Regions from separate parts of the Micromonospora sp. WMMD1120 genome, predicted to be linked through region 3. Evidence: riboswitches for the same ligand, from Rfam matches in the RefSeq annotation. Region 3 holds a riboswitch; each other region holds the start of a gene.
What was found. A riboswitch is a leader RNA that binds a small molecule or an ion and turns the genes downstream of it on or off. The one in region 3 is predicted to bind cobalamin.

Region 1 (4,897 bases), 1.8 Mb from region 3:
ACCTCGCAGAGGTAGCCGTCGAGGTGCAGCACGAAGTCGTCGAAGTCGTCGGCGTCGGGCATCGCCTCGGCGTGCAGGTCGTGGTGCAGCTCGGCGGCGCGCACCAGGTCCCAGATCTGCGCCCGCACGGTCGGCACCTTCGCCGGGTCGAGGGCCTGCACTGTCGCGTACTCGTCCAGCAGTTGCTCCAGTTTGGCCAGGTCGCCGTAGGTCTCGGCGCGGGCCATCGGTGGCACCAGGTGGTCGATCACCACGGCGTGCGCCCGGCGCTTGGCCTGGGTGCCCTCGCCGGGGTCGTTGACGATGAACGGGTAGACCAGCGGCAGGTCGGCCAGGACCGCGTCGGGCGCGCAGTCGGCGGCCAGGCCGAGCCCCTTGCCGGGCAGCCACTCCAGGGTGCCGTGCTTGCCCAGGTGCACCACGGCGTCCGCGCCGAAGCCGCCGTCGGCGACCGGGGCGGCCAGCCAGCGGTACGCGGCCAGGTAGTGGTGACTGGGCGGCAGGTCCGGGTCGTGGTAGATCGCGATCGGGTTCTCCCCGAATCCACGCGGCGGTTGGATCAGCAGCGCCACGTTGCCGAAGCGCAGCCCGGCGAGCACGATGTCCCCGTCGTCGGTGTACAGCTCGCCCGGCGGGTCACCCCAGTGCTCCCGCATCCGCTCGCGCAGCTCGGCCGGGACCTGCTCGAACCAGCGCCGGTACGTCGGACCCGGTATCCGGGCCTCGGCGGCGGCCAGTTGCTCCGGGGTGAGCCACTCCACGTCGTGACCACCGGCGGCGATCAGCGCGTGGATCAGCGCGTCGCCGTCCGCCGGTGGCGGCGCGTCGCCCAGGTCGTAGCCGGCCTCGGCGAGCGCGGCGAACAGCCGGACCGCCGAGACCGGGGTGTCCAGCCCGACCGCGTTGCCGACCCGGGAGTGCTTGGTGGGGTACGAGCTGAGCACCACGGCGACCCGCTTGTCGGCGTTGGGCACGTACCGCAGCCGGGCGTGGCGCACCGCGATCCCGGCGACCCGGGCGGCCCGCTCGGTGTCGGCGGCGTACACCGAGAGACCGTCCGGGTCGATCTGCTTGAACGAGAACGGCACGGTGACGATCCGGCCGTCGAACTCGGGGATCGCCACCTGCATCGCCGCGTCCAGTGGGGACAGGCCGGCGTCGCTGCCGGCCCACTGCGCGTGGGTGCTGGTCAGGCAGAGCGCCTGGATGACAGGCACGTCCAGGGCGGCCAGGGCGCCGACGTCCCAGGCGTCCTCGTCGCCGCCGCCGGAGGCGTCCGCGGCGACCGCGCCGCCGGCGGCCAGGACGGTGACCAGCAGCGCGTCGCAGCGGGCGAAGAGCCCGAGCGGGCCGGCCCCGGCGGTGAGCCCGCGCAGCGATCCGCAGAAGATCGGCAGCGGGTTGCCGCCGGCCGCGCGTACCGCGTCGGCGAGCACGTCGACGAAGGCGGTGTTGCCGGCCAGGGCGTGCGCCCGGTAGAAGACGATGCCCACCGTGGGCCGCTCCGGGTCGCTCGGGTGGTCGCCGTGCACGCCGTACGCCGGGGTCGGCGTGGGCGGGGTGAACCCCTCGCCGGTGAGCAGCACCGTGTCGGACAGGAACCGGGCGAGTTGCCGGAGGTTGTCCGGTCCGCCCTCGACGAGGTACGCCAGCGCCTGCGTGACCACTCCGGACGGCACCGTGGAGATGGCCATCAGCTCCGCGTCGGGCAGCGCCTCGCCGCCGAGCACCACCGTCGGCAGGCCGCTGGCGAGCACCGCGTCGAGGCCGTCCGGCCACGCCTGCCGACCGCCGAGCAGGCGTACGACGACGAGGGCGACCCCGTCGAGCAGGGCGGGCACCTCCTCGGCGGCGACCCGGGCGGGGTTGGCCAGCCGGTAGTCCGCGCCGCTGGCGCGGGCGGCGAGCAGGTCGGTGTCGGCGGTGGACAGTAGCAGGACGCGCACGGTGGGCTCCGGAGGGTGACGACCCGGCCGCCACGCGGGCGACAGGGACGATGCGGGTGGGTGCGACGAGCCGGGAGGGTGGCGGATTACCGCTGCCGGGCGCGCGCGTCCTCGGGTCCGCCGGAGCGGCGGCTGCGCTGATGACGACGATGTTCGTCGATGAATGAGACGCTGTGCGTCATCCGGTCCTCCTCGGGTGTCCACGCCCTGGGGCACATCCCGACGGCCGAAGTATCCTGGCTTCCGGATCGACGCTCTCCCCCGGCCTTCCAACCGCAGACACACGGTCGTGACTCACGAGGGGGGATCACTCCCCGGTGACAGTGGCGGGACCGCGTCGGAATCGCACCGACTTCCTTCACTGCCGTCAGGCCGCGAATGCTGCCACACCCGCGCGCCGCCGGTCAACGCCGGCCCGGGCCCTGCCAGGCGGGCGCCAACCATCGCCAGTTGTCGATCGGCCTGCGCGTCGACGCCTGCCACGCAGCGCCCCGGATCGATCCCCCACGCCCTTTGCTCTGCCTACCCGGACGCACCGGTGACCGACCGTCACCGGTGCGTCGGGATAAGCAGAGCAAAGGACGCGCATGGCTGTTCGGGGCCGCGCGAGCGCCCCTTCTGGCCTGCGCCGACGATCCCGCCGGGCGGGCGCGCGACGGCCCGGTCACCTCGGATCGGCGCGGGCCGGGCCACCGTCCGCCGTCGATCCCGGAGGTCGATCATCATCGTCGCCGTGCGAATCCGGCACCTCGCCGGTCGGGTCCGACGCTGTCCGGGCGACCCGGGCCGGGAGGCGGTTCCGACCGGCTCGCCATGGTCACCGACGGACCGGGCAGTGTGATGATCGACGCTGGGCAGAGCCCGCCGGTCCCGGTCAGCCGTCCAGGCCACCCCCGGGCCGTCCGGTCTCAGCGGGCGCGCCGCTCCGGGTGCGCGCGGTTCCACACCCGCATCCGCTCCGGATAGCCGGTGCGCGCCGCCTCGTACAGCGGCACCGCGTGCTTTCGGGCGATGCTCCCCGCCGCGCGCGGCGTGCCGGTCCGGCGACGGATCCACTCGCCGTCGTGGGCGATCGCCACCACGGTGGTGTCCGTGGCCGTCGTCTCCGGCTCCAGGTAGAACTCCACCCCACGCCGGGTGGTGACGAACGTCTCCAGCGCCGCGAGGTCGTCGCGGGTCGCCTCCCGATCCAGCTTCGTCGGGGTCGCCTCGACGCCCCGTGACCGGCGACTGAACCAGCCCATGACCCGCCCCTCTCCTCGACGCCCTCCAGTTCAGCACCGCAACCTGGCAATACGCTGCGTGCCGGATGGGAGCAGGCTGACCCACGGCGGATGGAACCACCGGCGGGTGACCGGTGTCATGAGGGTGCTGCGAACGGAGGTCGCCCTGGACGACGACGCGCTCGTCACCCGCGCTCAGGCCGGTGACCTGGAGGCCTACGACCTCCTGGTCGCTCGGCACACCGCGTCCGCGTACCGGACGGCGGTGCTGCTCGGTGCCGGCGCGGACTCCGAGGACGTCGTCCAGGAGGCGTTCGTGAAGGCGTACCGCACGCTGGCCCGGTATCGCGGCGACGGGTCCTTCCGGTCCTGGCTGCTCGCGATCGTCGCCAACGAGACCCGCAACCTGCACCGCTCCCGTGGCCGGCGCGACGGGCTCGTCCTACGGGCCGCGGCGGCGCGCCCGGACGCCGATGTCGCCGGGGACGGGGCCTTCGACGCCGTCCTGGCCGGGGAGCGCCGGGCCGCGCTGGTGGAGGCCCTGCGACAACTGCCGGTACGCGACCGCGAGGTGATCGTCTGCCGGTTCTTCCTCGACCTCACCGAGGAGGAGACAGCGCGGATGCTCGGCTGGCCCCGGGGCACCGTGAAGTCGCGCACCTCCCGGGCGCTGACGAAACTCCGCGGCCTGCTCGACCGGGAGGGGATCCGGCATGGGTGAGCTCGAACGGGAGCTGCGCGAGCTGGCCGGCTGGCTGGACACGCCCGATCCGCCCGACGTGCGGGCCCGGGTCCGCGTACGCCTCGGGAAGCCGGCGCCCCGGCGGCGGTGGCGTCCGGTGGCAGCGGCGGCGGTCGTCGCCCTGGTGGTGGCCGTGACGCCGCCGACCCGGGCGGCCGTCGCCGACGCCGTCACCGGGCTGCTGCGCTTCGCCGGCGTGCGCGTCGCCGTCGGGCCCGCCCCGACGCCACCCGACGCCACCCCGTCGCCGCTACCCGGGCAACGGGCCGTCACCCTGGACGAGGCGCGACGGATGGTGCGGTTCCCGATCCGGGTGCCGGCGGTGCTGGGCCCGCCCGAGCGGGTGCTGGTCGCCGACCCGGACGCCGACGGCCGCTACCGGGTGGCGACGCTGCTCTACGACCGGGGCGCGGTACGCGTCGACGCGTTCGACGGGCGTCTCGACCTGTCCTTCCACAAGAAGGTGTCGCCACCGGGGGTGGACTGGACCCAGGTCCACGGCGACTTCGCCATCTGGGTCGACGGCCCGCACGTGCTCTCCTACGTGGACCGGGCGGGTGACGTCCGCCGGGAGACCGCCCGGCTGGCCGGCTCGACGCTGATCTGGCAGGACGACGACGTCAGCTACCGGCTGGAGGGCGCCCTGACCAAGGCCGGGGCGATCGAGATCGCCCAATCGCTGCGGTGAGCGGGAACCCGGCCGCCCCGGGCGGTGTCGACAGAGCAGATTCGTCGACACGTACCGGAGGGGTGAGATGGGTTTGTGGAGCAGGGCGCTGGCCGCGTCCACGGCGGTCCTGATCGCGGGCTGCACCACCGCGAACAGCGACGCCGCGACGCCGTCGTCGGGCGCTACCGCCAGCCCGGCGGGCTGCGCGACCCGGGTGGAGACCGGCGCGCTGCCGGACTGGGCGGACGCCGGGTTCCACGGGGACACCCGCCCGCCGCACGTCTTCGGGGCGAAGGGTGACATCGTGGCGGTGCTG
Region 2 (4,897 bases), 1.1 Mb from region 3:
CCTGCAACTCCATGAAGGCGAACGGGTTGCCCGACCCGTAGTGTGGCGCGATGCCGAGCTGCGCGAGCCGACGGTCGGCGACGTGCTGGAGGTACTCCCGCATGTCGGCGAGGGTCAGGCCGGGCACGCCCTGGCCCACCAGGTCCTCGGCGAACTGCACCTCACACTCGACCGCCTCGGTGAGCATCCGGCGGACCTGCTCGGCGAGGTCGTCGTCGAACAGGTCCGGCTCCTCGGCGCGGACGGTGTCGACCACGTCGAACGCGAACGCCATGTGCATCGACTCGTCGCGGAACACCCAGTTGGTGCCGGAGGCCAGACCGTGCAACAGGCCGCGCGACCGTAGGAAGTAGACGTACGCGAAGGCGCCGTAGAAGAACAGGCCCTCGATGCAGGCGGCGAAGCAGATCAGGTTCAGCAGGAACGCCCGCCGGTCGTCCCGGGTGCGCAGCTCCCGCAGCTCGTGCAGCGAGTCGATCCAGCGGAAGCAGAACTCCGCCTTGCGGCGGATCGAGGGGATGTTCTCGATCGCGGCGAAGGCGGCGAAGCGCTCGGCCTCGTCCGGCACGTACGTGTCGAGCAGGTTGAGATAGAACTGGACGTGCACGGCCTCCTCGAACAGTTGCCGCGACAGGTAGAGCCGGCCCTCGGGGCTGTTCACGTGCTGGTAGAGGTTGAGCACCAGGTTGTTGGCGACGATGGTGTCGCCGGTGGCGAAGAACGCGACCAGGCGACTGACCAGGTGCCGCTCGGCCGGTGACAGCTTGTCGAGGTCGGCGAGGTCGGCGTGCAGGTCCACCTCCTCGACCGTCCAGGTGTTGCGGATGGCGTCGCGGAAGCGGTCGAAGAAGTGCGGGTAACGCATCGGGCGGAGGGTGAGGTCCATCCCCGGGTCGAGCAGCATGTGTGTGGTCCTCGGGTCGGTGGTGGTGTCGGCGGCCGTCACTGGCAGGCCTCGCACGACTCGGGGTTCTCCAGCGAGCAGGCCAGCGCCTCCGCGTCGGCGGCCGACGGCGCGACGAGGGCGACGGTGGCCTGCTGGATCCGGGTGGCGGGCCGCGAGCGCAGGTAGTACGTGGTCTTCAGCCCGGCCTTCCAGGCGTACAGGTACATCGAGGAGAGCTTGCCGATGGTCGGCGCGGCCAGGAACAGGTTCAGCGACTGGGACTGGTCGATGAACGGGGCGCGGGCGGCGGCCAGGTCGATCAGCGCGCGCTGCGGCAGCTCCCATGCCGTGCGGAACACCTCCCGCACGGCGGCCGGCAGTTCGGTGATGTCCTGCACCGACCCCTCGGCGCGCTTGATCGCCGAACGGATCCGGTCGGTCCACAGGCCGCGGGCCTTCAGCTCCCGTACCAGAGCGGTGTTGACCTGGAGGAACTCGCCGGACAGGGTCTCCCGTTTGAACAGGTTGGACACCTGCGGCTCGATGCACTCGTAGCAGCCGGCGATCGAGGCGATGGTCGCCGTCGGCGCGACGGCCACCAGCAGCGAGTTGCGCAGCCCGTACGCCTCGACCGCCGTGCGCAGCGCGGTCCACCGGGCGGTCTGCGTACCCTCGACACCCCACAGGTCCGGTTGCAGCTGGCCCCGCGCGGCCCGGGTCTGCGGGTAGGCCGGGTGGGCGCCGAACTCCCGCGCCAGGTCGGCGGAGGTCTCCAGCGCGGTCAGGTACAGCTCCTCGCTGATCCGGGTGGACAGCTCCCGGGCGGCCGGCGAGTCGAACGGCAGGCGCAGCGCGAAGAACACGTCCTGCAGACCCATCAGCCCGAGCCCGACCGGCCGCCAGCGGGGGTTGCTCGCCGCCGCCTGCGGGGTCGGGTAGTAGTTGATGTCGATGACCCGGTCGAGGAAGGTCACCGCGGTCCGGACCGTGGCGCGCAGCCGTTCCCAGTCGATGCCGCCGTCGGCGAGGTGGGCGGCGAGGTTCACCGACCCCAGGTTGCACACGGCGGTCTCGGCGTCGCTGGACACCTCGACGATCTCGGTGCAGAGGTTGGACAGGTGCACCACGTTGCCCGGCTCGGCGGTCTGGTTGCAGAGCCGGTTGGCGGCGTCCTTGAAGGTCATCCACCCGTTGCCGGTCTGGGCGAGGGTACGCATCATCAGGCCGTACAGCTCGCGCGCCGGGACCTGCCGCACGTAGCGGCCCTGCGCCTCGGCCGCGCGGTACGCGGCGTCGAACCGCTCCCCCCACAGGTCCGGCAGTTCGGGCACCTCGTGCGGGTCGAAGAGCGACCACACCTCGTCGGCCTCGACGCGGCGCATGAACTCGTCCGGGACCCAGTTGGCCAGGTTCAGGTTGTGCGTCCGCCGGGCGTCCTCGCCCGTGTTGTCCCGCAGGTGCAGGAACTCCTCGATGTCCGGGTGCCACGCTTCCAGGTAGACGCAGGCCGCGCCCTTGCGCCGGCCGCCCTGGTTGACGGCGGCGACGCTGGCGTCGAGCGTCCGCAGCCACGGCACGATCCCGTTGGACTGCCCGTTGGTGCCGCGGATCAGCGCGCCCCGGGACCGGACCCGCGAGTACGCGATGCCGATGCCGCCGGCGAACTTGGACAGGTTGGCGACCTGGGCGTACCGCGCGTAGATCGAGTCCAGCTCGTCGCGCGGGGAGTCGACGAGGTAGCAGGAGGACATCTGGGTGTGCCGGGTGCCGGAGTTGAACAGCGTCGGCGAGCTGGGCAGATAGGCGAGGCTGGAAATCAGTCGGTAGAAGTCGACCGCCTCCTGCGGGGTGCGGGACAGCCCGCAGGCCACCCGCAGCAGCCAGTACTGCGGGGTCTCCAGCACGAGCCGGCTGGTGGGGTGGCGCAGCAGGTACCTGTCGTACACGGTGCGCAGGCCGAAGTACTCGAACCTGCGGTCCCCGTCCGGGTCGACGGCGTCGTCGAGCGTCTCGGCGTGCGCGGCGACGAACGCGGCGGTGTCGTCGCCGATCAGGCCCTCGGCGTGGCCGAGCCGGACCGCCGCGCTGAACGCGGTGATCCCCTGCCGACGCACCTCCTTGTCGACGTATCCCGCCAGCAGCCGGGCGGCGAGGCGCGAGTACTGCGGTTCCTCACCGATCATCTCGGCCGCCGTCTGGATGGACAGCCGGTCCAGCTCGGCAGTCGTCGCGCCGTCGTAGAGGCCGCTGATGGTCCTGGTGGCCACCCGCATCGGGTCGACGTCGGTGAGGTCGTCGGCCCACCGCTCGACCGCCCGGACGATCCTGTTCACGTCCACGGTTTCGGTGGCGCCGTCGCGCTTGCGGACCTGCATCGGGGTCCGCCGCGGCGTCTCGCCGCTGACCGGGACCACCTCGGTGACTGTCACCACTCGCTCCTCGGGAGTTCGAGACCTTGGGGGCCCTCGGACACGAGGAGACGGACACCGTCGGACGCCACGCCCGCGCGGCGTGGGGTCGGGTGGCGTCAGCCGTCCCACGCGGCCTCGGACCGCCGCGCGCCCGGGTTCGGGTACGCGGCGCGCTGGCAGGTCTTCGGACTCGCGGGCACGACCGGGCTCGCCGGTCTCCTACTGGCCGTCGCTTCCCAGGCCGATCGGTGGCCCAGTGCTGATGACGGCTGTCGTTCCCACTCACCGCTGCGGGACAGTCCCGGATTCACACCGGGTTCCCTCTTGCCTCGACCGCGCCGGATGAGCGGCCGAACCAGCTGCGCTCGACACCATATATAGGGACGGTGGCGTTGTCACACCCCACATGTCGGTTCCGGGCGTGTCGGGCGTTCAGCGGTGACGATCGTCACCAGCCCGGGGGTGGGCCGGAGCGGGGCTCTGCCACCGTGGATTCGCTGACGCCGCCCGACCGAGAAAAAAGATTTGATGTATGCGGCTACCGGCAACAACAAACACTCTTCATAATCCGACGTCGATGCGCTCCCGAGAGGCGAACATCCAATCTTCCGCTCTCTCCGCGTGGACCCACCCCGACACTGCCCCTTACCCGTGCTGTGCTGCACGGCTAACGGCATCTCGGGAAGCGCCATCACAGTCGGGCGCCGACCAGGGACAGGGGACGCGGGCCGACATCGCGCCCGGGGTGACATCGACGACCAAACATCGGATGTCTGCCTTTCCGGCATGATCGATGTCGTTGACGGGCTGGATCAGCCCTCCGTATACTCCGATTTTCATCTGATCTTTAGCTGAGCAGGGCGAGGAGCGCATGCCGCAGATCACTGCCGTCACCATCGAGGACGTCCGCTTCCCCACCTCCCTGACGGCCGACGGGTCCGATGCCATGAACAAGGACGGCGACTACTCGGCGGCCTACGTCGTCCTGCACACCGACGGCGTGGACAGCGCCGGCGTGCCGCTCGCCGGCCACGGCCTGACCTTCACCATCGGCCGCGGCAACGACATCGTCGCCGCGGCGGCGGCGCACCAGGCGCAGACCCTGGTGGGCATGGACGTGGCGACCATGGCGGCCGACATGGGCGCGGTCTACCGTCTCCTCACGTCCGACTCGCAGCTCCGCTGGCTCGGACCCGAGAAGGGTGTCGTCCACCTGTCCCTCGCCGCCGTGCTGAACGCCTCGTGGGACCTGGTCGCCCGGCTCGCCGACAAACCACTGTGGCGACTGCTCGTCGACATGTCCCCCGAGCACCTGGTCGACATCGCGGACCTGCGCTACCTGTCCGACGCCCTGACCCGCGACGAGGCGCTGGCCATCCTTCGGGCCAAGGAGAGCACGAAGGCCGACCGGGTCGCCGAGCTGGAGCGGACCGGCTACCCCGCCTACACCACCTCGGCCGGCTGGCTCGGCTACGGCGACGACAAGCTTCGCCGACTCTGCCAGGAGGCGGTCGACTCCGGCTACGGCTACGTCAAGCTCAAGGTGGGCGCCAACCTGGAGGACGACATCCGCCGGTGCGCCATCGCGCGGGAGATCCTG
Region 3 (4,897 bases):
GGAGGAGGGCGTCCGCGTCGTCGAGAAGGCCGCCACGTACGTGCTCAAGGAGCTGCGTGCCGCCACCGCGGGCGACGGTCCGCAGCCGGGCTAGGTCGCGCCGACAGTGCCGGCCTGCGCGCCGACGCTATCCTCCGATCGTGGGACTGCGGTTCGAGGTGCGTCAGTCCGACTCGGACTGGGTCGACACCGTCTGGACCTGCACGAGCGAACGGGTCACCGAGATGACGTCGGTCGCGGGAGTGCGGTGGGGCCTGGTGTTCTGGGAGCAGGCCGGTCGGGCGTACGCGGGCGTCACCGGCCCGGAGACTCGCACCCGCGCGGCGCCGGTGCCGGAGGGCGCGACGTTCACCGGCATCGAGTTCGCCGTGGGCACGTCCCTACGGGCCGTGCCCACGCCGGCGCTCGTCGACGGCGGCATCGTGCTGCCCGACACCGGACGGCGGACGTTCCGGCTGGACGGCGCGCGCTGGGAGACGCCCGGCCCGGACGACGTCGAGGCCCTGGTCGAGCGGCTGGTCAGGGCCGGGACGGTGGTCCACGATCCGCTCGTCCGCGAGGTGCTGCGCGGTCACCGCCCGCCGGTCTCCGGGCGCAGTGTCGAACGTCGCTTCCGGGCCGCGACCGGTCTGACACAGGGCGGCGTCCGGCAGATCGAGCGCGCCCGTACGGCCGCGGTCCTTCTGGCTGCCGGCGAGCCGGCGGTCGACGTCGTCGCCAAGCTCGACTACTTCGACGAGCCGCACCTGGCGCGGGCGCTGCGCACCTACGTCGGCCGCACCGCCGGCCAACTGCGCGAGGGCGTCGGCGGCGCGATCGCCCTGGACCTGGATCAGCGCCGGACGTCGTAGACCAGTTTCAGGATGCCGTTCGAGTACGTCTCCGACTCGCGCAGCGTGAGCATGTGCTTGTCCCGGTCGGCCCGGCCGAACAGGGTCTTGCCGGCGCCGAGCAGCACGGGGAAGACGAGCAGGTTGTACTGGTCGATCAGACCCGCGTCCGACAACCGGCGAGCCAACTCCGCGCTCCCGTGGATGAAGATGGCACCGCCGTCACCCTCCTTGAGCGCGGCGACGTCCGCGGTCGAGCGCAGGATCGTCGTCGGGCCCCACCCGTCCACCAGGGCGTCGTCGGTCAGCGTGCTCGACACGACGTACTTGGGCAGCTCCCGGTAGCCGGCGTGGTCCTCCGAGCCGGGCCAGACCGGTGCGAACACCTCGTAGCTGTGCCGGCCGAACATCAGCGCCGTCGTCTCGGCGAGCTCCTCGCCCTTCAACGACCACGCCTCGGGGACGAACTCGAGGTCCTTGAACACCCAACCGCCGCTGCGGTGCTCCTCACCCGGCCCGCCGCCCGGCGAGTCCACCACGCCGTCGAGCGACATGAAACCGGTGTAGACCACGCGACGCATCGTGTTCACTCCTCAGGTTCGGCGGGGTGCTGGACCCAGGCTAGATGGAGGCGGTGGCGACCGTCTTGGACAGAAACGACAGCAGCTACCGGGCTGACATCCGGGAGCTGGGAAGCGGGTGGCCGGCGGCTCGCGGACAATGGGGTCATGAAGCGAGAGGTTGGCCTGATGCGGATGACCGGGGCGCGCGCCACCGGTGCGGCGGCGACCGGCGCGGCGGCCACCGGCGCGCGGGCCGCGGGGGCGGCGTCGCTCGGCGCCCTGGCCGTCGGGGCGCTGGCGGTGGGCGCCGTGGCGGTCGGCGCGCTGGTCATCGGGCGGCTCGCCATCCGCCGGGCGGTCGTGCGGGAGCTGCGGGTCGGCCGGTTGGAGATCGACGAGCTGGTGGTGCACCACCGAGCCGGCGAGGGGTGACCAGCGCGGGGTCGGTGCGCACTGCCGGCTCCGGCTGGCGCGGGAGTGCCGCGCCAGCCATCCGGTCACCCGGTCACCCGCTGGTCCATCGATCGTGGTGGATCACCGCCGACACCGGCCGTCGCTGCCGCCAGCCGTGGCGCTCCAGGTCCGGCGTCTGCTCCAGATGGGTGACCGGGCCGAGGCAGAGCCACGCCACCGGGCGGACGGTGGCCGGAATGCCGAGCAGGTCACGCAGGAACGGCTCCCGGTAGAACGAGACCCACCCGACTCCGAGGTGCTCGGCGGTCGCGGCCAGCCACAGGTTCTGGATCGCCAGGCAGACCGAGTAGAGGCCGGCGTCGGCTATCGCGTGCCGACCGAGCACCGCCGGCCCACCCCGCTCCGGGTCGTAGGTGACCACGACCGACAGCGTCGACTCGCGTACACCATCGATCTTGATCCTCGCGAAGCGTTCCGCCGCCGCGCCGTCGAGGGTGGCCGCGAAGATGTCCCGCTCCTGTTCCACGTGCCGGTGGAACTCGTGGCGCAGCCCGGGGTCGCGGACCACTATGAAGTCCCAGGGCTGGGACAGGCCGACGCTCGGCGCGGCGTGCGCCGCCGCGAGGACCCGCTGCAACGTCTCGTCGGGGATCGGCGCCCCGGTGAACTGGGCGCGTACGTCCCGGCGGCGGTGGATGGTCTCGTAGAGTCCGGTGTTCACGGCAGGCTCCCGCTGCGCTCGTGCCCCGTTCGGGGCCGGTGACGCGAGGCCGGTCTTCGGACTCCCGGATCTGCGCTGGTCACCCGCCTTCCCAGCCCTCTCGGGGCCAGTGGCTGCGTCTGGGACGCGTGGGTGGCAGCTCCCCGGTCACCGCGGCGGGCCCGTGCCGGATTCACACCGGCTTCCCGATTCTCCCCACTCGCGCGGGGCACCTCGCAACGTGTGTGCCACCGCCCACCATAGTCGGGAAACGGACGGGGTGGTGCCGGGGCGTGACGGCGTCGGAGGCCGCTCACCCGGGGGCGCCGACGACCGGCTGCCGAAGGATCGTGCGCCGCCGGTCGGGGGCGACCCTGCGGAAGTCGCTGAGGTAGATCTCGTGGTGCCGCCCGCTCATCCGGAGCCCGTTGCCGGGGATGAACTCGTCGTGCAGGTGGGCGAGCACGGCGGTCTCGTCGTCGAAGGACCCGATGTGCAGCGTCTGTACGCACCGGCCCTCGGACAGCGTCTGGACGCGGACGTCGTCGAGACGCGCCGGTCGGCGCTTGGCGCCGGCCTGCCCGACGGCGGCCGCGACCATGGACTCGTCGATCCAGTCGGGAACCATCAACAGCAGCGTCCAGTTCCACAGTGACTTGTCCCGCGCCGTGGTGAAGGACGTCATGTCCTCGGCCCACCACAGGCCCTCCAGCGGCGGGACGACGTAGTCGCGCCCGAGGTCACGCTTGCTGGCGAACTTCAGCGTGTACGCCACCGGGTAGAGCGTCTCGATCGCCTCGGTGAACGCGGGTGCGGTGTTGGGGTCGCCGTGGCCGTCGACCATCAGGTACCGCATGTCGGGCACGTCGACCAGCCGGAACCGGCCGCGCTGCGCCCGGTAGGCGTCGAGGGTCCTCCTGAAGTCGACCTTGCCCACGCTGGTACCGGTCACGGGGCGCACCGGACCCGCTGCGGATCACCGGCGACGGCGTGCCATCCACTGCCAGATGTGGGTGCCGTTCTGGCTCGGGTCGTTGCGGGCCACGTAGATCCACGACCAGTGACCGGGGAACCGGTATCCGTTCCAGACGACATTGTCGTACAGGGTAACCAGCGATCCCGGGATGAGGTCGTGGGCGTGGATGGTGTTGGTCTCCGGGGGCACGGTGTCGTCGTCGAGCGACGTGACCAGCCAGGTCGGGGTGCGGATCGCCGCCAGCTCCGCGTCGGTGACCAGCGGCGGGCCGTCCCCGCCGAGCGGCTCGACGACGCCGCAGATCGGCACCGACGCGGCGAACAGGTCGGGATAGGTGACCGTCATCTCCAGGGACATGTAGCCACCGTTGCTGCAACCGACCACGTGGATCCGGTCGGGGTCGACCCGCTCCCGGCGGACGAGGTCCTGGATGATCTCGCGGATCAGCGGGGCGAACCGCGGGCCGTCCTCCATCCAGTAGGACGTGCTCTGCGGCGCGACGACGTACGCGCCGGAGAAGATCCGCTGCGCCTCCGGCGTGGCGAAACCGAGCGCGCCACGGTTGGCGCGCAGCGTGGTCTCGTTGTCGTAGTAGTCGTCGGGCAGCGACGCGCCCTCGCCGGCGCCGTGCAACCAGACGATCAGCGGCCGGCGACCGTGGCGGAGCGAACGCTCGGGGGAGTAGAGCCGGTATTTCATGCCGGAGCGCGAGACGTGGTGCGTGAACGCGTCGACCTCGGGGTTCGACAGCCGCCCCTGTACGAAGCGCGTGATGGTGACCGGCGAGCCGTGCCGCCGGACGAGTGGGGTGTTCTGCGTGATGGTGTAGACGAGATCGAGCCGGACGTTGCGGCCCTTGCTCAGGATGTAGCCCAGGGTGCCGCCACCGGTCTGACCCTCGGCGTGACTCAGCTCCAGCACGACGTTCCCGCGTCGGTCGAGCCGGGCCGCGGTCACCGTACGGTCCAGGTCGTACTCGCTGAAGATCAGGTCACCGGGCGCGATCGGGAGCGGGCTGGTCGCCGTGGCGTGCACGCTGAACGTTTCGGGGGTGAGCGCGGTGCTGTCGATCGGCCCGAGGCGGCTGGTGTCGAGGGTGACCGAGGTGACCTGTTCACCACCGTCGAGCGTGCGCGCGTCGAGGGTGAAGCTCACGCTGGTCCGGTGGTGGCGGTCGCCGGCGTGGGCGGCGGTGGCGGGCAGCGCCAGGCCGATGGCGGCACCGGCGCCCCCGGCCAGGACGGTGCGGCGAGTGACAGGCGTGGACATGCGAGCCCCCGTACCTAGCGGCGTAGATCGTTGTCGATGGCATTTCAACCTAACGCCGCCGAGATCCGGGGGCAACCGGTGCCGCCGTGCGCGATCAGCGCACCCCAACCCACCGTCGAAGGGGCCGCGCGGCACGCGCGACCCC

Region 1: it holds a riboswitch for cobalamin, as region 3 does, so the genes downstream of both, cobN (cobaltochelatase subunit CobN) here and bluB (5,6-dimethylbenzimidazole synthase) in region 3, are expected to answer to the same signal.
Region 2: it holds a riboswitch for cobalamin, as region 3 does, so the genes downstream of both, O7634_RS23140 (ribonucleoside-diphosphate reductase subunit alpha) here and bluB (5,6-dimethylbenzimidazole synthase) in region 3, are expected to answer to the same signal.

What each region holds. Positions count from the first base shown of each region.
Region 1 is NZ_JARUBO010000005.1:5,720,060-5,724,956, forward strand. It holds gene cobN (cobaltochelatase subunit CobN) at 1-1,946, opposite strand, end outside; cobalamin riboswitch at 2,176-2,305, opposite strand; gene O7634_RS26475 (hypothetical protein) at 2,855-3,190, opposite strand; gene O7634_RS26480 (RNA polymerase sigma factor) at 3,309-3,890, shown strand; gene O7634_RS26485 (hypothetical protein) at 3,883-4,599, shown strand; gene O7634_RS26490 (hypothetical protein) at 4,667-4,897, shown strand, end outside.
Region 2 is NZ_JARUBO010000005.1:5,055,616-5,060,512, reverse strand. It holds gene O7634_RS23145 (ribonucleotide-diphosphate reductase subunit beta) at 1-904, opposite strand, end outside; gene O7634_RS23140 (ribonucleoside-diphosphate reductase subunit alpha) at 943-3,261, opposite strand; cobalamin riboswitch at 3,455-3,672, opposite strand; gene O7634_RS23135 (enolase C-terminal domain-like protein) at 4,169-4,897, shown strand, end outside.
Region 3 is NZ_JARUBO010000005.1:3,938,551-3,943,447, forward strand. It holds gene O7634_RS18545 (serine hydrolase) at 1-94, shown strand, start outside; gene O7634_RS18550 (helix-turn-helix domain-containing protein) at 141-851, shown strand; gene O7634_RS18555 (dihydrofolate reductase family protein) at 833-1,411, opposite strand; gene O7634_RS18560 (hypothetical protein) at 1,559-1,825, shown strand; gene bluB (5,6-dimethylbenzimidazole synthase) at 1,899-2,528, opposite strand; cobalamin riboswitch at 2,558-2,759, opposite strand; gene O7634_RS18570 (GyrI-like domain-containing protein) at 2,821-3,459, opposite strand; gene O7634_RS18575 (prolyl oligopeptidase family serine peptidase) at 3,484-4,752, opposite strand.